One region of the Lysinibacillus sp. OF-1 genome, then DNA from elsewhere that is predicted to be linked to it. Evidence: a T-box and tRNA genes for the amino acid it is inferred to sense, from the RefSeq annotation. Region 1 holds a T-box; the other regions hold tRNA genes.
The links. The T-box of region 1 lies ahead of proS (proline--tRNA ligase). A T-box ahead of a tRNA ligase gene usually reads a tRNA of that ligase, here a tRNA-Pro.
Positions count from the first base shown of each region.

Region 2: it has a tRNA-Pro gene. The T-box ahead of proS (proline--tRNA ligase) is inferred to sense a tRNA for this amino acid. The anticodon was not compared.
Region 3: it has a tRNA-Pro gene. The T-box ahead of proS (proline--tRNA ligase) is inferred to sense a tRNA for this amino acid. The anticodon was not compared.
Region 4: it has a tRNA-Pro gene. The T-box ahead of proS (proline--tRNA ligase) is inferred to sense a tRNA for this amino acid. The anticodon was not compared.

Region 1 is NZ_CP102798.1:2,249,250-2,254,496, forward strand. It holds gene NV349_RS10920 (putative bifunctional diguanylate cyclase/phosphodiesterase) at 122-1,828, shown strand; T-box leader at 1,898-2,117, shown strand; gene proS (proline--tRNA ligase) at 2,253-3,689, shown strand; gene NV349_RS10930 (NUDIX hydrolase) at 3,717-3,923, opposite strand; gene NV349_RS10935 (NUDIX domain-containing protein) at 3,945-4,091, opposite strand; gene NV349_RS10940 (Dph6-related ATP pyrophosphatase) at 4,311-4,997, shown strand.
Region 2 is NZ_CP102798.1:3,614,628-3,619,874, reverse strand. It holds gene nadB (L-aspartate oxidase) at 1-1,044, opposite strand, end outside; gene NV349_RS17690 (cysteine desulfurase family protein) at 1,145-2,215, shown strand; rRNA gene rrf (5S ribosomal RNA) at 2,535-2,650, shown strand; tRNA gene NV349_RS17680 (tRNA-Val) at 2,661-2,736, shown strand; tRNA gene NV349_RS17675 (tRNA-Thr) at 2,740-2,815, shown strand; tRNA gene NV349_RS17670 (tRNA-Lys) at 2,824-2,899, shown strand; tRNA gene NV349_RS17665 (tRNA-Leu) at 2,917-3,001, shown strand; tRNA gene NV349_RS17660 (tRNA-Gly) at 3,037-3,111, shown strand; tRNA gene NV349_RS17655 (tRNA-Leu) at 3,117-3,205, shown strand; tRNA gene NV349_RS17650 (tRNA-Arg) at 3,214-3,290, shown strand; tRNA gene NV349_RS17645 (tRNA-Pro) at 3,298-3,374, shown strand; tRNA gene NV349_RS17640 (tRNA-Ala) at 3,391-3,466, shown strand; tRNA gene NV349_RS17635 (tRNA-Met) at 3,494-3,567, shown strand; tRNA gene NV349_RS17630 (tRNA-Ile) at 3,575-3,651, shown strand; tRNA gene NV349_RS17625 (tRNA-Ser) at 3,667-3,759, shown strand; tRNA gene NV349_RS17620 (tRNA-Met) at 3,813-3,887, shown strand; tRNA gene NV349_RS17615 (tRNA-Asp) at 3,891-3,966, shown strand; tRNA gene NV349_RS17610 (tRNA-Phe) at 4,024-4,099, shown strand; tRNA gene NV349_RS17605 (tRNA-Gly) at 4,105-4,178, shown strand; tRNA gene NV349_RS17600 (tRNA-Ile) at 4,180-4,253, shown strand; tRNA gene NV349_RS17595 (tRNA-Asn) at 4,261-4,337, shown strand; tRNA gene NV349_RS17590 (tRNA-Ser) at 4,347-4,437, shown strand; tRNA gene NV349_RS17585 (tRNA-Glu) at 4,440-4,511, shown strand; gene NV349_RS17580 (diaminopropionate ammonia-lyase) at 4,772-5,247, shown strand, end outside.
Region 3 is NZ_CP102798.1:267,786-273,032, reverse strand. It holds gene NV349_RS01305 (hypothetical protein) at 1-528, opposite strand, end outside; gene NV349_RS01300 (nitric oxide synthase oxygenase) at 554-1,600, opposite strand; tRNA gene NV349_RS01295 (tRNA-Glu) at 1,919-1,990, opposite strand; tRNA gene NV349_RS01290 (tRNA-Asn) at 1,992-2,068, opposite strand; tRNA gene NV349_RS01285 (tRNA-Ile) at 2,076-2,149, opposite strand; tRNA gene NV349_RS01280 (tRNA-Gly) at 2,154-2,227, opposite strand; tRNA gene NV349_RS01275 (tRNA-Phe) at 2,234-2,309, opposite strand; tRNA gene NV349_RS01270 (tRNA-Ser) at 2,314-2,406, opposite strand; tRNA gene NV349_RS01265 (tRNA-Ala) at 2,420-2,495, opposite strand; tRNA gene NV349_RS01260 (tRNA-Pro) at 2,511-2,587, opposite strand; tRNA gene NV349_RS01255 (tRNA-Arg) at 2,603-2,679, opposite strand; tRNA gene NV349_RS01250 (tRNA-Lys) at 2,699-2,771, opposite strand; tRNA gene NV349_RS01245 (tRNA-Gln) at 2,786-2,860, opposite strand; tRNA gene NV349_RS01240 (tRNA-His) at 2,870-2,945, opposite strand; tRNA gene NV349_RS01235 (tRNA-Trp) at 2,993-3,066, opposite strand; tRNA gene NV349_RS01230 (tRNA-Tyr) at 3,071-3,154, opposite strand; tRNA gene NV349_RS01225 (tRNA-Thr) at 3,162-3,237, opposite strand; tRNA gene NV349_RS01220 (tRNA-Asp) at 3,247-3,322, opposite strand; tRNA gene NV349_RS01215 (tRNA-Met) at 3,326-3,400, opposite strand; tRNA gene NV349_RS01210 (tRNA-Val) at 3,427-3,502, opposite strand; rRNA gene rrf (5S ribosomal RNA) at 3,514-3,629, opposite strand; rRNA gene NV349_RS01200 (23S ribosomal RNA) at 3,696-5,247, opposite strand, start outside.
Region 4 is NZ_CP102798.1:3,620,843-3,626,089, reverse strand. It holds rRNA gene NV349_RS17820 (23S ribosomal RNA) at 1-924, shown strand, start outside; rRNA gene rrf (5S ribosomal RNA) at 1,115-1,230, shown strand; tRNA gene NV349_RS17810 (tRNA-Val) at 1,241-1,316, shown strand; tRNA gene NV349_RS17805 (tRNA-Thr) at 1,320-1,395, shown strand; tRNA gene NV349_RS17800 (tRNA-Lys) at 1,404-1,479, shown strand; tRNA gene NV349_RS17795 (tRNA-Leu) at 1,497-1,581, shown strand; tRNA gene NV349_RS17790 (tRNA-Gly) at 1,617-1,691, shown strand; tRNA gene NV349_RS17785 (tRNA-Leu) at 1,697-1,785, shown strand; tRNA gene NV349_RS17780 (tRNA-Arg) at 1,794-1,870, shown strand; tRNA gene NV349_RS17775 (tRNA-Pro) at 1,878-1,954, shown strand; tRNA gene NV349_RS17770 (tRNA-Ala) at 1,971-2,046, shown strand; tRNA gene NV349_RS17765 (tRNA-Met) at 2,074-2,147, shown strand; tRNA gene NV349_RS17760 (tRNA-Ile) at 2,155-2,231, shown strand; tRNA gene NV349_RS17755 (tRNA-Ser) at 2,247-2,339, shown strand; tRNA gene NV349_RS17750 (tRNA-Met) at 2,393-2,467, shown strand; tRNA gene NV349_RS17745 (tRNA-Asp) at 2,471-2,546, shown strand; tRNA gene NV349_RS17740 (tRNA-Phe) at 2,604-2,679, shown strand; tRNA gene NV349_RS17735 (tRNA-Gly) at 2,685-2,758, shown strand; tRNA gene NV349_RS17730 (tRNA-Ile) at 2,760-2,833, shown strand; tRNA gene NV349_RS17725 (tRNA-Asn) at 2,841-2,917, shown strand; tRNA gene NV349_RS17720 (tRNA-Ser) at 2,927-3,017, shown strand; tRNA gene NV349_RS17715 (tRNA-Glu) at 3,020-3,091, shown strand; gene NV349_RS17710 (VOC family protein) at 3,152-3,568, opposite strand; gene nadA (quinolinate synthase NadA) at 3,766-4,869, opposite strand; gene nadC (carboxylating nicotinate-nucleotide diphosphorylase) at 4,856-5,247, opposite strand, start outside.

The sequences.
Region 1 (5,247 bases):
TGCTTTTCTAAGACTATAATATAATTACATAAAAAAGGGCGATATACCACAACTTTATACCTCGCTGTAAGATAAAGCAAAAGTACCAAACCCTTCATATTTTAATGAACGGAGAATGAAAATGATGAATATCACGCCTAATAGCATTAATCAAATGAACTATAGTCTAAAAGAATTACAAGATATCTTTTCCGCCATGAATAGTTCCATCATTGTAGCGATTACCGATCGTACCGGGAAAATTACGTTTGTTAATGATCATTTTTGCAAAATTTCGAAGTATACGCGTGAAGAATTATTAGGTCAAGATCACCGTTTACTTAACTCAGGCTTCCATCCTAAATCTTTCTTTAGAGAGATGTGGAGAACAATAGGTAATGGTGATATGTGGAATGGCGAGGTGTGCAATCGTGCGAAAGATGGCAGTTTATATTGGGTAAAGACAACGATTTTCCCATTCCTTGATGAAAAGGGAAAGCCTTATCAATATATCGCCATTCGCGTCGATATTACAGCGCAAAAGGACATAAAAAAAATTACCCATATTGCCTATCACGATGAATTAACAGGACTGCCAAATCGTCGTAAACTAGAACAGCGTTTAGAAAATGAATTCCATCAATCTCGACGTACAGGAGATAAATTTGCGTTATTTTTCATTGATGTGAATCGATTCAAACACATTAACGACGGGCTTGGTCATATTATCGGCGATATGTTTTTAGTGGAAATGTCGAATCGTCTACGAAATGTTGATTATACATCTAATTCATTCTATCGCCACAATAGTGATGAATTTGTCATGATTTTAAATGACGTCAGTCGCATTGACGAAATGGCCAAAGAAATCATTAATGTCTTCAATGAAAGTTTCATCGTCGATACCTATGAATTTTATGCAAGCATCAGTATCGGCATTAGTATATTCCCAGATCATGCAAACTCTGTAGAAGAATTATTGAAAAATGCGGATATTGCCATGTATGCAGCAAAATCTACGCGTGGAAATCAGTACCGTTTATACCGTGACAATATGGATGAAGCCAACGATAAATGGCTTCTATTAGAAACAAAATTACACCAAGCATTAAAACAGGACCGCTTAGAATTACATTACCAGCCTAAAATTGATTTAAAAACAGATACGGTCATTGGCATGGAAGCCTTGCTACGCTGGTATGATCCTGAATTAGGTCATATTCCACCAGATCGTTTTATTCCATTTGCAGAAGAATGTGGGCTTATTAATGATATCGGTGTTTGGGTATTACATAAAGCCTGTGCTCAAGCTCGTTTTTGGAATGAAGCACATAATTTAACATTGCGCGTAGCCGTCAATATTTCTCCGATTCATATTAGTACAAGTAGCTTTGTGGACATGGTGTGTGAAGTCATTGCAGAAACAGGCATTGACCCACACTTATTAGAAATTGAAATTACGGAAATGAGTATGCTTGATTATACGGAAGATTTAATTGATACCATCAAGCAATTACGGGCATTGGGCATTACGATTTCATTAGACGATTTCGGGACAGGCTATTCATCGTTAAACTACTTAAAAAAATTCCCTGTGGATGTCCTTAAAATTGACCGTGCCTTTGTCCGTGACATTGTGCCTGAAAAATCAGGGATTGCGATGATTTCAGCTATGATTTCCTTAGCACATGCTTTAAATCTTCAAGTAGTTGCTGAAGGTGTCGAGGAAGAAGCTGAATTGAACGTACTTCGTGAGCATGGCTGTGAGTATGTGCAGGGTTATTATTTCAGTAAGCCATTGTCTGTAGATGATTTTACAGATTTAATCGTTAATTCTGTGACAAAATAGACCAGTTATGAATTGCTATTCCTGAATGATTTTGCTAAAGTAGGATAAAGCCAAACAGTTCAGACAATATTCAATTTGATGATGTGGCCAAGTAAGTAAGAATTGTGAGACAGAAAATATAGCAATTGCTGAGAGCTATATCACCGCTTCTTTACTGAACACCTACCACGGAGATGTTATGCAAACATAACCGAGTCGTTTTCGTTACCAAACGTGAGAGGGTTTTAAGTTCTACTTAAAGCTAAATCAAGGTGGTACCACGTCTATCCAGCACAAAGACGTCCTTATTCAGAGGACAGCTTTGTGCTTTTTTCATTCAGCTTGATAGTAACAGCTCGCTGAAACAAGCTAAACGCCCTGGTAGATGGCACTGTTTTTCTTACACCAAGGCAACAATGATTTAACAAAAATTGGAGGAGATCACATGTCAAAACAATTAGAAGATTTTTCGAAATGGTATATTGAGACTATCCAAAAAGCCGATTTAATGGATTATACACCTGTTCGTGGCTGTATTGCCTTTAAACCTGATGGCTATGAGATTTGGGAGCATATTCAAGAGGAAATGGATCGTCGCTTTAAAGAGACAGGGCATCGTAATGCTTATTTCCCAATGCTTATTCCTGAATCTTTCTTCCAAAAAGAAAAGGATCATATCGAAGGATTCTCACCTGAGCTACCTTGGGTAACAGAGGCAGCAGGGGAACAATTAGAAGAACGTCTGGCACTACGTCCAACGTCTGAAACGATGATTGGCCATCTTTACTCCAATTGGATTAAAAGCTACCGTGACCTACCCGTTTTGATTAATCAATGGGCAAACGTCTTCCGTTGGGAAAAGAAAACTCTTCCTTTTATTCGCACATCTGAATTTTTATGGCAAGAAGGACATACAGCGCACGTCGATGAAGAGGATGCTCGTCAAGAAACGATGCAAATGCTTGAAATCTATAAAGAAGTTGTAGAACAAGTACTAGCAATTCCAGTCTATGACGGACAAAAAACACCTTCTGAACGTTTTGCAGGTGCTGTCGATACGTATTCGATTGAGGCGATGATGAAAAATGGCAAGGCTGTGCAAGCTGGTACATCTCATTATTTAGGTACGAAATTTGCAGAAGCCTTTAACATTAAGTATTTAAATAAAGCGAACCAGCATGAGTATGTACACACAACATCTTGGGGTACATCTACGCGCTTAATCGGCTCGGTAATTATGGTGCATGGTGATGAGCAGGGGCTTGTTTTACCTCCTCGCATCGCGCCAACTCAAGTTGTTTTAATTCCAGTGGGACCATGGAAAAAGAACCCTCAAATTATGGAGCATTTAGATGAAATTTTTGTCGCTTTAAAAGCGAAGGGCATTCGCGTACGCCTTGACGATTCGGACCAATCACCAGGCTTTAAGTTCAATGAATGGGAGCTAAAAGGGGTGCCAGTTCGCATTGAATTAGGACCTCGTGATCTTGACAACAATCAAGCTTTACTTAAAGCCCGTGATGAAGAGGAAAAACGAACAATTGATTTAGCTACGATTATCACAGCCATTGAAGAAGAATTAACAACCATGCAAGCGCGCTTACTCGAAAAAGCACGTCAGTTCCGTGAAGCAAACACACATACAATGATTGATTCATTACCACAATTACAACAGCATATTGAAGCAGCCAAAGCAAACGGTACAATTCCTGGCTGGGTACTAGCTGGTTGGTGTGGAGAAGATGCATGCGAGGAAAAAGTGAAGGAAGAAACAAAATATACATCTCGTAATATGCCGTTTAATCCACCAACAACAAAAACAACATGTATTGGCTGTGGAAATGAAGCTAAACATACGGTTTGGTTTGCACAAGCCTATTAATAACGACTACAACAGCCTCCTATTTAATTAGGAGGCTGTTGTTATGAGGTGGTGATCGATTACATCCTTTGCTTTCGGGAAGTAGTCCAATTTTAAGCTTTCGCCATCCCTCATAGTGAGCCATCCATCTGTCTGATCTGCTAAAAAGACTGCCGTTACGCCCCCATTAGGATATTTAAAATAGTCCTGATAACCTGATAATATCGTTAAAAACTGAAGATTGTTTGCATGCAATTCTGTCTTTTCATACAGCTCTCACTTCGCTGTTTCTTCAAGGGTTTCCCCTAGTTCCATTGCTCCTCCAGGTAATCCCCACATTTCGATATCAGCACGAAATTGAAGTAGAACTTCTCTCGTTTGATTTAAGACAATTACTGTAGAACCTACTAAAATAACAGGCATTGTCCCAATTAGTTGTCTTAATTATGGTTACATAATCACTCATAGCGCCCCTCCAACATAGTTAGCCAAATTTTTATTCTACTTATGATAAAATGAAGGGGTGTTATATCTTGAAAATTTCCTGAAGAAATGGGGATATAGCGATTAAAAATGATGCTACTATGACTCAATTTTTTGATAAGGATGCTAACAGACTATTTTTGACAAGGAGATAAGGGAATGACAGATACAACAGGCTGGAAACAGAATGCACAAAATCGTCCATTTATTGCCTCATTTAGTGGTGGAAAGGACAGTACTTTAGCTTTATATAAAGCATCCCAGGTAGGTCAGGCTGTAGGACTGCTTGTGATGCTAGAGGAGGAAGGGAAACGTTCGAGGTCACACGGCATGCCACCTGAGCTTATCCAGGCGCAGGCTGACTCGATCGGATTGCCTGTCTTTACGGCTGCAGCTAGTTGGGCAGACTACGAAAGTGTCTTTATGCACCTTTTAGAAAAGGCAAAACAGCAGGGGGCAGAAGTGTTAGTGACAGGTGACTTAGATATGCCTGCACATGGCTGCTGGCATGATAAGGTCACAAAAAATGCTGGGTTACAGCTAGGCATGCCATTATGGGAAATGGACCATCGCGAAGCAGTCGATGAATTTATTAACTTAGGATTTATCACGATGATTGTCACGGTCAACTTATCCTTAGGCATGACTGAGGATGATTTAGGGCGAATACTTACCCCTGAATATGTATTAGAACTAGAAGCTCGTAAGATTGACCCGTGCGGGGAGGGAGGAGAATTCCATACAACCGTCATTGATGGCCCTCTTTTTCAGCAGCCAATAGCTGTGCGCAAATGTCCAATTATAAGAGATGGAGACTATGCATTTTTACCTTTAGAACGAGCGTAAATCCACAGCCTTTCTTGTGATGATCATGGTTTTTCCTTTTAATGTATATGGTCGTGTGTAATAAAATGATTACAGAGGAAAAATACATTAAATGGGGATGAATTACTATTAGTATTAAGTGCTTTGTCAAATCCTTATCGTTGAAAAATGATTGCCACTCTTCATCAAGAAAAGCAATATGTTAGCTGGCTAGCGCGAGAGTTAGGGAAGCTAAATTGATTAATGGTTATCACGAAATTTCTGAAAGTGG
Region 2 (5,247 bases), 1.4 Mb from region 1:
ATTAGGTATAGTGGTTCTTCCTTTGTCATCAGCAATAACGCCCCCCATTAAGAAATGACTTCCTGGAGCTACAGGAATTAAGCCATCTTGTAAATAAACTTGATTGTCATAGCAAAGCTGAGCAATTGTTGGGAATTTCATTTCAAAATTTTGAATGTTAGTAATATCAATAAACGTCTCCTCACCAGCAGCACGTTTTTTAAAAAGTGCAAGTGCCGTAATATGTCTTGGTGCTAAGTCAAGTTGGGCATGTAAGCCTGTCATAATGGGCTGACGCTGTGCATCCACAAAGATGCCACCAGCACCTCGAACAGCTTCGGAAACTAATCCCTTCGCCTCATTTTCACACCAAAGCAGACTAGGGTGGAACTGCATAAATTCCATATCACTGATGGCAGCACCTGCGCGAAATGCTAACGCGATGCCGTCACCTGTATTGGTTGGATAATTAGATGTGCTTGAATAGAGTGCACCTGCACCACCTGTCGCTAAAATGACATGATGGGCCAAATAGCGTGTAATGCCTTTTTGTCCTTTGGTAAGTGCGCCTATGCAGTCACCATCTGTATTCCGTAAAAGCTCATAAGCCATTTCATAGCAATTCACCTTTGTTTTAGGCGAAAGTTTATGAAGTAAGTAATCTATGAAAATTTGACCAGTACGATCACCACCTGCATGTAGAATACGATGATGACTATGTGCCCCTTCGAGTCCTAGAGCCGGTTTTCCATCAACATGACGATCGATAGGGAGACCAGTCTTTAAATATTTCTGCATGATTTTAGTGCCATCTTCTATGAGTGTAGTAACATGTTTTTTCTCGTGATGATATTCTCCAGCTTTCAATGTATCAGCAATGTGGTGTTCAATATGATCTTTCTCACTTGTAACAGCAGCGATGCCACCTTGTGCACGATAAGAACTACTCATATAAAGAGATGATTTTGTAACAATTTGTACTTGAAAATGTTCTTCGAGCAGTAAAGCAGCTTGAAGTGCAGCAATTCCACTGCCGATTATAAGGACATCTGCCTTTACATCCATAGTTATACCCTCTTTACAGTTGTCTTGACACTTATCTTTACATAAAATAAAAAAGAAAACAAGACTTGATGAACTAGAGAGGGAGAAGACAATGATTTATATGGATTATGCTGCGACATCACCGATGACGAAGGAGGCTCTTGCAGCTTATGTAGAGGTAGCACAGCGTTATTATGGAAATAGTGCAAGTCTTCATGATTTAGGAGGACAAGCCTATTATTTTGTCCAGCAATCAAGAGAGGTTGTAGCCAATGCTTTAGGCGTAAATAGTGACGGTATTATTTTTACAGGGAGCGGGACAGAAGGAAATATCCTGGCTATCTTGTCATTAGCGCTGGCCTCTAAAAAAGGAAAACACATTATTTCATCTCAAGCTGAGCATACGTCTGTGCATGCAGCGTTGAATACGCTTGAGAAAATGGGTTTTATAGTGACAAAATTGCCTTTACAGATGGATGGATGGATTGACCTTGAACAATTACAGCAAGCAATCCGCAAAGATACGGCTTTGATTACAATTCAACATGTCAATTCTGAAATTGGTGCTATTCAGCCTGTAGAGAAAATAATAGAGATGGCTAAAAAATCTGATGTTTTCAGCCATATTGACTGTGTACAATCATTTGGGAAGCTTGCTATACCAAGTGGAGTAGATGCCATCACAATCTCAGCTCATAAAATAGGTGGACCAAAGGGGTGTGGTGCTGTCTATCTGAATCCTGCGCTCCGAGTACCTGCCTTAACACCGGGTGTGACTCATGAGAGGGGTTTAAGAGGCGGCACATTAGATACACCAGCAATTGTAGCCTTTGCGGCAGCAATTGAAAACTATCAATATGAAAGACAACATTATGAGACTTTAAGAAGATTTTTGAAAAACAATTTGCCTGAAACATGCCAATTAATAGAATGTAACCAACAATTGCCTACTATTTGTGGCGTAATGATGGATAAAATAGAGGGACAATATGTTCTTTTAAAGTTAAATGAGGCAGGAATCTGTATTTCGACGGGTAGTGCATGTGATATTCATAGTGAATCTGGAACGAAAGCCATTTTATCAATGGGTTACTCTTTGGAAGCAGCACGCCAATTTTTTAGACTATCTTTTGGAGCTTCCACAACATTTGAAGAAATTCTAAGATTGAAACAAGAGCTTTTAACTATTTAATGAAACAACAAGTGAAGGGTTTTCTATACCCTTTCCTTGTTCAGAAATAGATTATAAGCTAAGAAAATAGGTGAAATAAAATAATTGTTTTCTTTTGAAACAACAATTGTTATAATATTTTGCAGGGCAATATTTTCTCTTACTTAGCAAAAATAACTTCAAAAAGTAATAATTTCTTTTTTTTATAAAAAAGTATTGCACAATGTGAGAAAACGTTATACAATAATTCTTGTCTTGAAGGACAGGTAAACAACTTCAAAACAAGATACATAAAGAAACTTCTGCTAAAAACGCAGAAGCCAGCACATCCATGTGCAAGTCTAGTGATGATGGCAAAGAGGTCACACCCGTTCCCATACCGAACACGGAAGTTAAGCTCTTTAGCGCCGATGGTAGTTGGGGGCTTCCCCCTGTGAGAGTAGGACGTCGCTAGGCATAATACCCAGGAGGATTAGCTCAGCTGGGAGAGCATCTGCCTTACAAGCAGAGGGTCGGCGGTTCGAGCCCGTCATCCTCCACCATATGCCGGTTTAGCTCAGCAGGTAGAGCAACTGACTTGTAATCAGTAGGTCGTGGGTTCGATTCCTATAGCCGGCACCATTTTTTTAGAGCCATTAGCTCAGTTGGTAGAGCATCTGACTTTTAATCAGAGGGTCGAAGGTTCGAGTCCTTCATGGCTCACCATTTTTAAATAATAATAAGCGGGTGTGGCGGAATTGGCAGACGCACTAGACTTAGGATCTAGCGCCGCAAGGCGTGGGGGTTCGACTCCCTTCACCCGCACCATTATTTCATTGCCAGATAAAAAAACTTATGCACATGCGGAAGTAGTTCAGTGGTAGAACACCACCTTGCCAAGGTGGGGGTCGCGAGTTCGAACCTCGTCTTCCGCTCCAAATGTGCCGGGGTGGCGGAACTGGCAGACGCACAGGACTTAAAATCCTGCGGTAGGTGACTACCGTACCGGTTCGATTCCGGTCCTCGGCACCATTTTTAATGCGCCCGTAGCTCAATTGGATAGAGCGTCTGACTACGGATCAGAAGGTTATGGGTTCGACTCCTGTCGGGCGCGCCAAAAAGAACGGGAAGTAGCTCAGCTTGGTAGAGCACTTGGTTTGGGACCAAGGGGTCGCAGGTTCGAATCCTGTCTTCCCGACCATTTCCAAAGAAATTATGGGGCCTTAGCTCAGCTGGGAGAGCGCCTGCCTTGCACGCAGGAGGTCAGCGGTTCGATCCCGCTAGGCTCCACCATAATAAATTAACCAGTATAAAGATCCTGGCGGCGTAGCTCAGCTGGCTAGAGCGTACGGTTCATACCCGTAAGGTCGGGGGTTCGATCCCCTCTGCCGCCATCTTAAAGGACCTTTAGCTCAGTTGGTTAGAGCAGACGGCTCATAACCGTCCGGTCGCAGGTTCGAGTCCTGCAAGGTCCACCATTTATATATTGCAACGGAGGTATACCCAAGTCTGGCTGAAGGGATCGGTCTTGAAAACCGACAGGCGGGTAACACCGCGCGGGGGTTCGAATCCCTCTACCTCCTCCAGTTTTAAATCTTTATAAATGGTGCTTTAAAAACTCGAAACCGTATAAAATTATCGCGGGGTGGAGCAGTGGTAGCTCGTCGGGCTCATAACCCGAAGGTCGTTGGTTCAAATCCGGCCCCCGCAACCAAATGGTCCCGTGGTGTAGCGGTTAACATGCCTGCCTGTCACGCAGGAGATCGCCGGTTCGATCCCGGTCGGGACCGCCATTATTTTCATAAGAAGATATGAAAAGCAAAAGAAAATAAGCTTAGCATGGACGAAATGGGTCAGTAGCTCAGTTGGTAGAGCATTAGATTGAAGCTCTAAGTGTCGGCGGTTCGATTCCGTCCTGACCCACCATTTATGCGGGTGTAGTTTAATGGTAAAACCTCAGCCTTCCAAGCTGATGTCGTGGGTTCGATTCCCATCACCCGCTCCAAGGGCCTATAGCTCAGCTGGTTAGAGCGCACGCCTGATAAGCGTGAGGTCGATGGTTCGAGTCCATTTAGGCCCATCATTATTCCGAAGTAGCTCAGTTGGTAGTAGCACCTGACTGTTAATCAGGTTGTCGCAGGTTCGAGTCCTGCCTTCGGAGCCATTTTTATGTGGGGAAGTACTCAAGAGGCTGAAGAGGCGCCCCTGCTAAGGGTGTAGGTCGGGTAACCGGCGCGAGGGTTCAAATCCCTCCTTCTCCGCCATTGGCCCGTTGGTCAAGTGGTTAAGACACCGCCCTTTCACGGCGGTAACACGGGTTCGAATCCCGTACGGGTCATACTAAGTGCAGTAGATGAATTACATCTACTGCACTTTTTAATTGATTTGATAACATAGTTACTATAAAAATGAAGCCTTCACAGAACATCGGATCTGTGAAGGCTTGTTAATTATATAGGAAGTTAAGAAATTTTTCTCCCTTTTCCGTAGGGGATCATAAACGCATAACAAGGAACTTAGACAAATGTAAGTTCTGTATTGTATAATTTTGTATTTTGAAGCTAGATGGACTAAGCTAATGATAAAGGAGGGATAGGAATGAATGAAAAATTAAAGTGGGTGCACAATCAGCTGGATAAAGCAAATGACGGAACAGCTTTACTGCCATATTTTACATTGGAACAAGTAAAGAAAGTGGGGCAATTTCTACGTACATATGAGCAATTTGAAAAGACACCTCTCCATCATCTTGATTCACTTGCTTCATGGATGGGTGTAGAAAAAATTTTGGTAAAAGACGAATCCTATCGATTTGGCTTAAACGCATTTAAAGTATTAGGCGGAGTTTATGCAATTGCGCAGTATGTTGCCAATAGACTCCAGAAAAATATAGAGGAACTATCGTTTGAACAATTAAAATCATCAGAAGTAAAAGCGCAGATAGGTAATTTAACCTTTATTTCAACAACAGATGGTAACCATGGTCGTGGTGTGGCATGGGCGGCTCGTGAACTGGGGTATCAAGCGCGAATATATATGCCAGCTGGCAGTGCCGATGAACGTTTACAGCATAT
Region 3 (5,247 bases), 2.0 Mb from region 1:
TTTGTCCAATTGCTGTAGTAAGGTTAGCAGTTCAGTAAGACGGTCTGCTGTTTCTTTGTTGTGAGCTATAACTGCTGCAAAAATAGGAACAGCCTCTTGTAAGAGTATATAACTAAAATAATAATAGCTTACAAAAGCTTTCTGCTCATAACCCTTTGGCGTTTCCTCCTCCCATTCCAGCTCATCATTCTCTTCGTGATCCATCCATAAATATTTGACATCTAACAGCTCCTGCATAGTTTGAACTGAATAGGATGGGTCTAGATAATCTTCAGAAATTGCATGTGCCACAGCTAAATAAAGCTCTACTTCTTGTACAGAGACATCCCCCGTATTTTTGCTAGCAAGCTTTTTTAGAAGGACAAGCAAAGCCCATGGTGTGACCTGCCATAGTGTACCTTGATGCTCCACTAACTCAGCTAGCTCTGTATATTGCTCCTGTTCAATCAGCTGAGGGATAGCCGTTCCTCTTCCATAAGGTGTCGTCAATTGTAACCACGGGATACTCGGAATTTGCTCATTCAACATAGCGTTTCGTCCTCTCCACAATCAGTTAATAGCATGGTTTTTGATAAAAATAATTGGGTGTATGATAAATATTGACATAAGGTTTATGGAAAATATGAGTCGTTGCGGGCGAAAGTGGTGGGATTAGCCATGTCCAGTTGCCTGTAACGTCTCGTCCTGCTGATTCCTCTGCTTCTTCAAACAATTTAAACTGCTGAGCAGCTGTATGATGATCGACAATGCTCACGCCTTGTTCTTTAAAAGAATGAAGGACAGCAATATTAAGCTCCACTAATGCACGATCACGCCAAAGTGAAGCTTGCTTGGTTGTATCAAGATTAAAAACCTCCGCAATAGCTGGTAGCATATTATAACGGTCATGATCTGCTAAATTACGTGCACCGATTTCTGTCCCCATATACCAGCCATTAAAGGGTGCGGCTTGGAAATCAATGCCTGCCATTTGAAAACGCATACTTGAAATTATGGGTACAGCATACCATTTCATTCCTAATTTCTCTACATCCACTGACTCTGGATGACGAATTGGCACCTCTAAAATATATTCTACAGGAATTGTAAACAGCTGCGGAGCTCGCTCATCTACTTGTATAACAAGAGGTAACACATCGAATGGTGTCCTCTCACTTTTCCAACCTAACGATTCACATACTTTAGTAAAAACAATAGAATGTGCATCACCAATAACGCCAGCTTCCGTTTCATAGCCTGCATAACGAATTAGCTGATGATTCCATATACGCACTCTGTTCGAAGCAAATACTGTTATTGTTGGACGGATTTTTCCACTATTTGTTGCATAATCGATATGCTCCAGTAGTTTTTGAAAAATATCCTGTTCATCTAAAACGGCACGTGCATCTACTACATGCAATGATTGCCAAAACAGACGACCAATACATTTGTTACTATTACGCCACGCCACCCGTGCACCAAAAGCTAGCTCCTCTGTTGTTGGGTCGTACTCACCTGCATTCTTAATCTGTTGTAATCTATTCGCTAACCAACGTTCTGATTCATCTTGTTCTGTCTGATATAAACTTAAAAATTGCTGGATCTCCTGTATATTCATTTCGATTCCTCCACTTATCCTCATATTAGAGGAACAAAACGACAAGCACCACGAAAATAGCTATAAAAAAACATACATATTGCATATATGAAATAGTTTGTTCAAATTTATAATGAATCGAATCATGATTAGAAGATATTGTGAATGAAGAAGGAAAAGAGGTGGGCGACATCTTATAGAAAGGAGAAACAAAATATTAGTCATGTAAAAAAGCTACTGAACCATTGATAGCGGATTCGTAGCTTTCACTCTTTACTAATGTATCATTTATTGATAAAAGAAAAAGCATGTAACACAATATTTGTGCTACATGCTTGATGACCCGTACGGGATTCGAACCCGTGTTACCGCCGTGAAAGGGCGGTGTCTTAACCACTTGACCAACGGGCCGTGGCTCCGAAGGCAGGACTCGAACCTGCGACAACCTGATTAACAGTCAGGTGCTACTACCAACTGAGCTACTTCGGAATAATGATGGGCCTAAATGGACTCGAACCATCGACCTCACGCTTATCAGGCGTGCGCTCTAACCAGCTGAGCTATAGGCCCATTTTGGAGCGGGTGATGAGAATCGAACTCACGACATCAGCTTGGAAGGCTGAGGTTTTACCATTAAACTACACCCGCAAATAATGGTGGGTCAGGACGGAATCGAACCGCCGACACTTAGAGCTTCAATCTAATGCTCTACCAACTGAGCTACTGACCCAAAATGGAGGAGGTAGAGGGATTCGAACCCCCGCGCGGTGTTACCCGCCTGTCGGTTTTCAAGACCGATCCCTTCAGCCAGACTTGGGTATACCTCCAAAAATATTGAACTGGTGGAGCCTAGCGGGATCGAACCGCTGACCTCCTGCGTGCAAGGCAGGCGCTCTCCCAGCTGAGCTAAGGCCCCATTTATCATAAAAAATGGTCGGAATGACAGGATTCGAACCTACGACCCCTTGGTCCCAAACCAAGTGCTCTACCAAGCTGAGCTACATTCCGAAAACATAAATTTATTGGCGCGCCCGACAGGAGTCGAACCCATAACCTTCTGATCCGTAGTCAGACGCTCTATCCAATTGAGCTACGGGCGCAATATTCATTAAAAAACGATGAGCCATGAAGGACTCGAACCTTCGACCCTCTGATTAAAAGTCAGATGCTCTACCAACTGAGCTAATGGCTCGTAAAAAAGAAAAATGGCTGGGGTACTAGGATTCGAACCTAGGCATGACGGAATCAAAATCCGTTGCCTTACCGCTTGGCTATACCCCAATTTGAAAATGGGGCGACTGATGGGAATCGAACCCACGAATGTCGGAACCACAATCCGATGCGTTAACCACTTCGCCACAATCGCCACTATATAAATTATAACAGCTGTATATGAACGAGTACCTCAATACCTGGCAGGGGCAGTAGGAATCGAACCCACACCAAAGGTTTTGGAGACCTCTATTCTACCGTTGAACTATGCCCCTAAAATGGTGGAGGGGGACGGATTCGAACCGCCGAACCCTAAGGAGCGGATTTACAGTCCGCCGCGTTTAGCCACTTCGCTACCCCTCCAAGGGAATGGTGCCGGCGATAGGAGTCGAACCCACGACCTACTGATTACAAGTCAGTTGCTCTACCAACTGAGCTACACCGGCAAAAAAAAATGGCGGTCCCGACCGGGATCGAACCGGCGATCTCCTGCGTGACAGGCAGGCATGTTAACCGCTACACCACGGGACCATTTGGTTGCGGGGGCTGGATTTGAACCAACGACCTTCGGGTTATGAGCCCGACGAGCTACCACTGCTCCACCCCGCGATAATACTATACTGTTTTAAAAATAATGGTGGAGGATGACGGGCTCGAACCGCCGACCCTCTGCTTGTAAGGCAGATGCTCTCCCAGCTGAGCTAATCCTCCACGAAAAATAAGCGAAGCGATGTCCTACTCTCACAGGGGGAAGCCCCCAACTACCATCGGCGCTAAAGAGCTTAACTTCCGTGTTCGGTATGGGAACGGGTGTGGCCTCTTTGCCATCATCACTTCACTTATTCAGTTGAAAGAGTTGTTCTTTCAAAACTGGATAAACGGTTCATTGAATGTTTCAAACGTTTTGGTTAAGTCCTCGATCGATTAGTATTCGTCAGCTCCATGTGTCACCACACTTCCACCTCGAACCTATCTACCTCATCGTCTTTGAGGGATCTTACTTACTTGCGTAATGGGAAATCTCATCTTGAGGGGGGCTTCATGCTTAGATGCTTTCAGCACTTATCCCGTCCACACATAGCTACCCAGCGATGCCTTTGGCAAGACAACTGGTACACCAGCGGTGTGTCCATCCCGGTCCTCTCGTACTAAGGACAGCTCCTCTCAAATTTCCTACGCCCACGACGGATAGGGACCGAACTGTCTCACGACGTTCTGAACCCAGCTCGCGTACCGCTTTAATGGGCGAACAGCCCAACCCTTGGGACCGACTACAGCCCCAGGATGCGATGAGCCGACATCGAGGTGCCAAACCTCCCCGTCGATGTGGACTCTTGGGGGAGATAAGCCTGTTATCCCCGGGGTAGCTTTTATCCGTTGAGCGATGGCCCTTCCATGCGGAACCACCGGATCACTAAGCCCGTCTTTCGACCCTGCTCGACTTGTAGGTCTCGCAGTCAAGCTCCCTTGTGCCTTTACACTCTACGAATGATTTCCAACCATTCTGAGGGAACCTTTGGGCGCCTCCGTTACCTTTTAGGAGGCGACCGCCCCAGTCAAACTGTCCGCCTGACACTGTCTCCTGCCCCGCTAAGGGGCATGGGTTAGAATTTCAATACAACCAGGGTAGTATCCCACCGACGCCTCCTTCGAAGCTGGCGCTCCGAGATCTCTGGCTCCTACCTATCCTGTACAAGTTGTACCAAAATTCAATATCAGGCTACAGTAAAGCTCCACGGGGTCTTTCCGTCCTGTCGCGGGTAACCTGCATCTTCACAGGTACTATAATTTCACCGAGTCTCTCGTTGAGACAGTGCCCAGATCGTTACGCCTTTCGTGCGGGTCGGAACTTACCCGACAAGGAATTTCGCTACCTTAGGACCGTTATAGTTACGGCCGCCGTTTACTGGGGCTTCAATTCGCAGCTTCGCTTGCGCTAACCACTCCTCTTAACCTTCCAGCACCGGGCAGGCGTCAGCCCCTATACGTCACCTTACGGTTTTGCAGAGACCTGTGTTTTTGCTAAACAGTCGCCTGGGCCTATTCACTGCGGCTCTCATGCGCTTGCACGCTCAAGAGCACCCCTTCTCCCGAAGTTACGGGGTCATTTTGCCGAGTTCCTTAACGAGAGTTCTCTCGCACACCTTAGGATTCTCTCCTCGACTACCTGTGTCGGTTTGCGGTACGGGCACCTCTCACCTCGATAGAGGCTTTTCTTGGCAGTGTGAAATCAGGAACTTCGTCCATACGGACTCGCCATCACAGCTCAACGTTACAGTGTGCGGATTTGCCTACACACACGCCTTACTGCTTGGACGCGCATAACCAACAGCGCGCTTACCCTATCCTACTGCGTCCCCCCATTTCTCAAACGGTGAGGAGGTGGTACAGGAATATCAACCTGTTGTCCATCGCCTACGCCTATCGGCCTCGGCTTAGGTCCCGACTAACCCTGA
Region 4 (5,247 bases), 1.4 Mb from region 1:
TAACGATCTGGGCACTGTCTCAACGAGAGACTCGGTGAAATTATAGTACCTGTGAAGATGCAGGTTACCCGCGACAGGACGGAAAGACCCCGTGGAGCTTTACTGTAGCCTGATATTGAATTTTGGTACAACTTGTACAGGATAGGTAGGAGCCAGAGATCTCGGAGCGCCAGCTTCGAAGGAGGCGTCGGTGGGATACTACCCTGGTTGTATTGAAATTCTAACCCATGCCCCTTAGCGGGGCAGGAGACAGTGTCAGGCGGACAGTTTGACTGGGGCGGTCGCCTCCTAAAAGGTAACGGAGGCGCCCAAAGGTTCCCTCAGAATGGTTGGAAATCATTCGTAGAGTGTAAAGGCACAAGGGAGCTTGACTGCGAGACCTACAAGTCGAGCAGGGTCGAAAGACGGGCTTAGTGATCCGGTGGTTCCGCATGGAAGGGCCATCGCTCAACGGATAAAAGCTACCCCGGGGATAACAGGCTTATCTCCCCCAAGAGTCCACATCGACGGGGAGGTTTGGCACCTCGATGTCGGCTCATCGCATCCTGGGGCTGTAGTCGGTCCCAAGGGTTGGGCTGTTCGCCCATTAAAGCGGTACGCGAGCTGGGTTCAGAACGTCGTGAGACAGTTCGGTCCCTATCCGTCGTGGGCGTAGGAAATTTGAGAGGAGCTGTCCTTAGTACGAGAGGACCGGGATGGACACACCGCTGGTGTACCAGTTGTCTTGCCAAAGGCATCGCTGGGTAGCTATGTGTGGACGGGATAAGTGCTGAAAGCATCTAAGCATGAAGCCCCCCTCAAGATGAGATTTCCCATTACGCAAGTAAGTAAGATCCCTCAAAGACGATGAGGTAGATAGGTTCGAGGTGGAAGTGTGGTGACACATGGAGCTGACGAATACTAATCGATCGAGGACTTAACCAAAATGTTTGAACCATTCAATGAACCGTTTATCCAGTTTTGAAAGAACAAAACTTTCAATAAAAAAAGAGCTTCAAGACACAAGTAGAACAAGGAAGCAAACGAGTGATTGAAGGAGCGTACTTCTGTACGTGACTGATTGAACGAGAGCAGCTGACGCAGTAATACGCCGTGTATTGAAGGTCGACCATAGTCTAGTGATGATGGCAAAGAGGTCACACCCGTTCCCATACCGAACACGGAAGTTAAGCTCTTTAGCGCCGATGGTAGTTGGGGGCTTCCCCCTGTGAGAGTAGGACGTCGCTAGGCATAATACCCAGGAGGATTAGCTCAGCTGGGAGAGCATCTGCCTTACAAGCAGAGGGTCGGCGGTTCGAGCCCGTCATCCTCCACCATATGCCGGTTTAGCTCAGCAGGTAGAGCAACTGACTTGTAATCAGTAGGTCGTGGGTTCGATTCCTATAGCCGGCACCATTTTTTTAGAGCCATTAGCTCAGTTGGTAGAGCATCTGACTTTTAATCAGAGGGTCGAAGGTTCGAGTCCTTCATGGCTCACCATTTTTAAATAATAATAAGCGGGTGTGGCGGAATTGGCAGACGCACTAGACTTAGGATCTAGCGCCGCAAGGCGTGGGGGTTCGACTCCCTTCACCCGCACCATTATTTCATTGCCAGATAAAAAAACTTATGCACATGCGGAAGTAGTTCAGTGGTAGAACACCACCTTGCCAAGGTGGGGGTCGCGAGTTCGAACCTCGTCTTCCGCTCCAAATGTGCCGGGGTGGCGGAACTGGCAGACGCACAGGACTTAAAATCCTGCGGTAGGTGACTACCGTACCGGTTCGATTCCGGTCCTCGGCACCATTTTTAATGCGCCCGTAGCTCAATTGGATAGAGCGTCTGACTACGGATCAGAAGGTTATGGGTTCGACTCCTGTCGGGCGCGCCAAAAAGAACGGGAAGTAGCTCAGCTTGGTAGAGCACTTGGTTTGGGACCAAGGGGTCGCAGGTTCGAATCCTGTCTTCCCGACCATTTCCAAAGAAATTATGGGGCCTTAGCTCAGCTGGGAGAGCGCCTGCCTTGCACGCAGGAGGTCAGCGGTTCGATCCCGCTAGGCTCCACCATAATAAATTAACCAGTATAAAGATCCTGGCGGCGTAGCTCAGCTGGCTAGAGCGTACGGTTCATACCCGTAAGGTCGGGGGTTCGATCCCCTCTGCCGCCATCTTAAAGGACCTTTAGCTCAGTTGGTTAGAGCAGACGGCTCATAACCGTCCGGTCGCAGGTTCGAGTCCTGCAAGGTCCACCATTTATATATTGCAACGGAGGTATACCCAAGTCTGGCTGAAGGGATCGGTCTTGAAAACCGACAGGCGGGTAACACCGCGCGGGGGTTCGAATCCCTCTACCTCCTCCAGTTTTAAATCTTTATAAATGGTGCTTTAAAAACTCGAAACCGTATAAAATTATCGCGGGGTGGAGCAGTGGTAGCTCGTCGGGCTCATAACCCGAAGGTCGTTGGTTCAAATCCGGCCCCCGCAACCAAATGGTCCCGTGGTGTAGCGGTTAACATGCCTGCCTGTCACGCAGGAGATCGCCGGTTCGATCCCGGTCGGGACCGCCATTATTTTCATAAGAAGATATGAAAAGCAAAAGAAAATAAGCTTAGCATGGACGAAATGGGTCAGTAGCTCAGTTGGTAGAGCATTAGATTGAAGCTCTAAGTGTCGGCGGTTCGATTCCGTCCTGACCCACCATTTATGCGGGTGTAGTTTAATGGTAAAACCTCAGCCTTCCAAGCTGATGTCGTGGGTTCGATTCCCATCACCCGCTCCAAGGGCCTATAGCTCAGCTGGTTAGAGCGCACGCCTGATAAGCGTGAGGTCGATGGTTCGAGTCCATTTAGGCCCATCATTATTCCGAAGTAGCTCAGTTGGTAGTAGCACCTGACTGTTAATCAGGTTGTCGCAGGTTCGAGTCCTGCCTTCGGAGCCATTTTTATGTGGGGAAGTACTCAAGAGGCTGAAGAGGCGCCCCTGCTAAGGGTGTAGGTCGGGTAACCGGCGCGAGGGTTCAAATCCCTCCTTCTCCGCCATTGGCCCGTTGGTCAAGTGGTTAAGACACCGCCCTTTCACGGCGGTAACACGGGTTCGAATCCCGTACGGGTCATACTAAAAAACAGTAGATGCACACGCATCTACTGTTTTTTCATATTCATAGATATAAATATTACTCTTGATTCAATGCATTTTCATCCATATAAACTACTTCCCAGATATGCCCATCTACATCCTGAAATCCCCAGCCATACATAAACCCATGATCTTGGGGTTCACTATAAGATTTACCACCGGAGGCCAGTGCCTTATTTACTAATTGATCTACTTGCTCTCGATTTTCAGCAGATAGACATAAAATTGCTTCTGCAGACGTAGTAGTATTTGTAATTTCCTTCTTACTAAACCCTTTGAATCGTTCTTCCACCATCATTAATGCGAAGATATTTTCACTAATAATCATTGAGGCTGTAGTCTCATCGCTAAATTGTTGATTGAACTCAAAACCTAGTTCCTTAAAGAAGTTGATGGATTTGTTTAGATCTTTCACTGGTAAATTGATAAAAATATTTTTCGATTGAAAAGCCATTTATTTTCACCTCCAAATCGACAGTAGCATAGAGCATAAAGCCATGTCAATTTCAGCAATAGATGGATATTCTTTGATTGGATCGATGATGATGCATTTGAAAATGGCAGTTGTTTAAGCTATTCAAAATAGATGTTATATGAACATAAAAAGCAGAGACGTTTTTTTACACCATCTCTGCTTTTAAAGTAACCTAATTATCCTCGTGCTAGCATTCTTTCGAGAGAGCTAAGTGCTTCAGCTGTAGTATATTCATCTACTTGGATACGGTTATGTGGTTGCCCCTGCTCAATACTTTCTAAGCTCCACAACAGATGGGGAAGGTCAATGCGATTCATTGTTAAGCAAGGACAAAAATTTTCATTTAAAGAGATAATATGTTTATCTGGATGCTGCTTCATTATGCGATTGACAAGATTCATTTCTGTTCCAATAGCCCATGACGATCCGCTTGGTGCACGATTGATTGTCTCAATGATGTATTTTGTGGAACCTGCATCATCAGCAGCTGCTACAACTTCACGACTGCATTCAGGGTGAACAATAATTTGCATAGTTGGATGTTCTTTGCGAACAACCTCCGTATGGTGAACCGTAAATCCTTCATGTACAGAGCAATGACCTTTCCATAGAATAACCTGAATGTTCTCAAGCGGCTCATTTGTTTCAAGAATATTCTTATGGGGATTCCAAACAGCCATATTTTTAAGTGGAATACCTAAATCATAGGCAGTATTTCTTCCTAAATGTTGGTCAGGTAAAAAGAAAATACGCTGTTTTTGTGTAAATGCCCATTGAACAAGCTCCTTAGCATTCGATGAAGTGACACAGGCACCACCATGTCTTCCCGTAAAGGCTTTAATGGCAGCAGTTGAATTGACATAAGTTAGCGGGATAATTGTATCACCAAAGAGTTGCTGAAGAATCGGCCATGCTTGTTCTGTTTGATAAATATCAGCCATATCAGCCATTGAACAACCTGCACGCATATCTGGTAAATAGACATGTTGCTGCTTCGTTGTCAGCATATCAGCAGTTTCAGCCATAAAATGCACACCGCAAAATACGATATGCTCAGCTTCCTTGTTTGCGGCAGATAATTGAGCTAACTGTAGGGAATCACCAGTTGCATCTGCAAATTGAATGACTTCATCTTTTTGATAATGATGTCCTGGTATAAATAGTTTAGATCCTAATTTTTGCTTTATTGATAAAATACGAGATTCCATTTCCTTTACGGATAATGCCCGGTAATGCTCTGGAAGTAGTGTCGTTTGTTGTAATAAACTAGTTATGGACAAGGGAATGATCTCCTTTCATTTGAACGAGTGCACTAATGTCAAAGGCTTTAACGGAATGCGTTAATGAACCAAGTGAAATAAACTGAACACCTGATTGTGCATAGGCCTTTAAATTTTCAAGTGTGATGCCTCCTGATGCCTCTGTCACAATAGAAGAAGGGACAGTGGGAAGCCATGCTCGTATTTCTTCTGGACTACGGTTATCAAACATAATAATATCTGCTCCAGCAATGATGGCTTCTTCTAGCTGGTCCTTTGTTTCAATTTCCACTTCGATTTTTACAGTATGACCGACTTTTGCTCTAGCAGCCTGAACAGCTTTTGTAATGCTACCAGCAAAGGCAATGTGGTTATCCTTTAGCATGATGGCATCATACA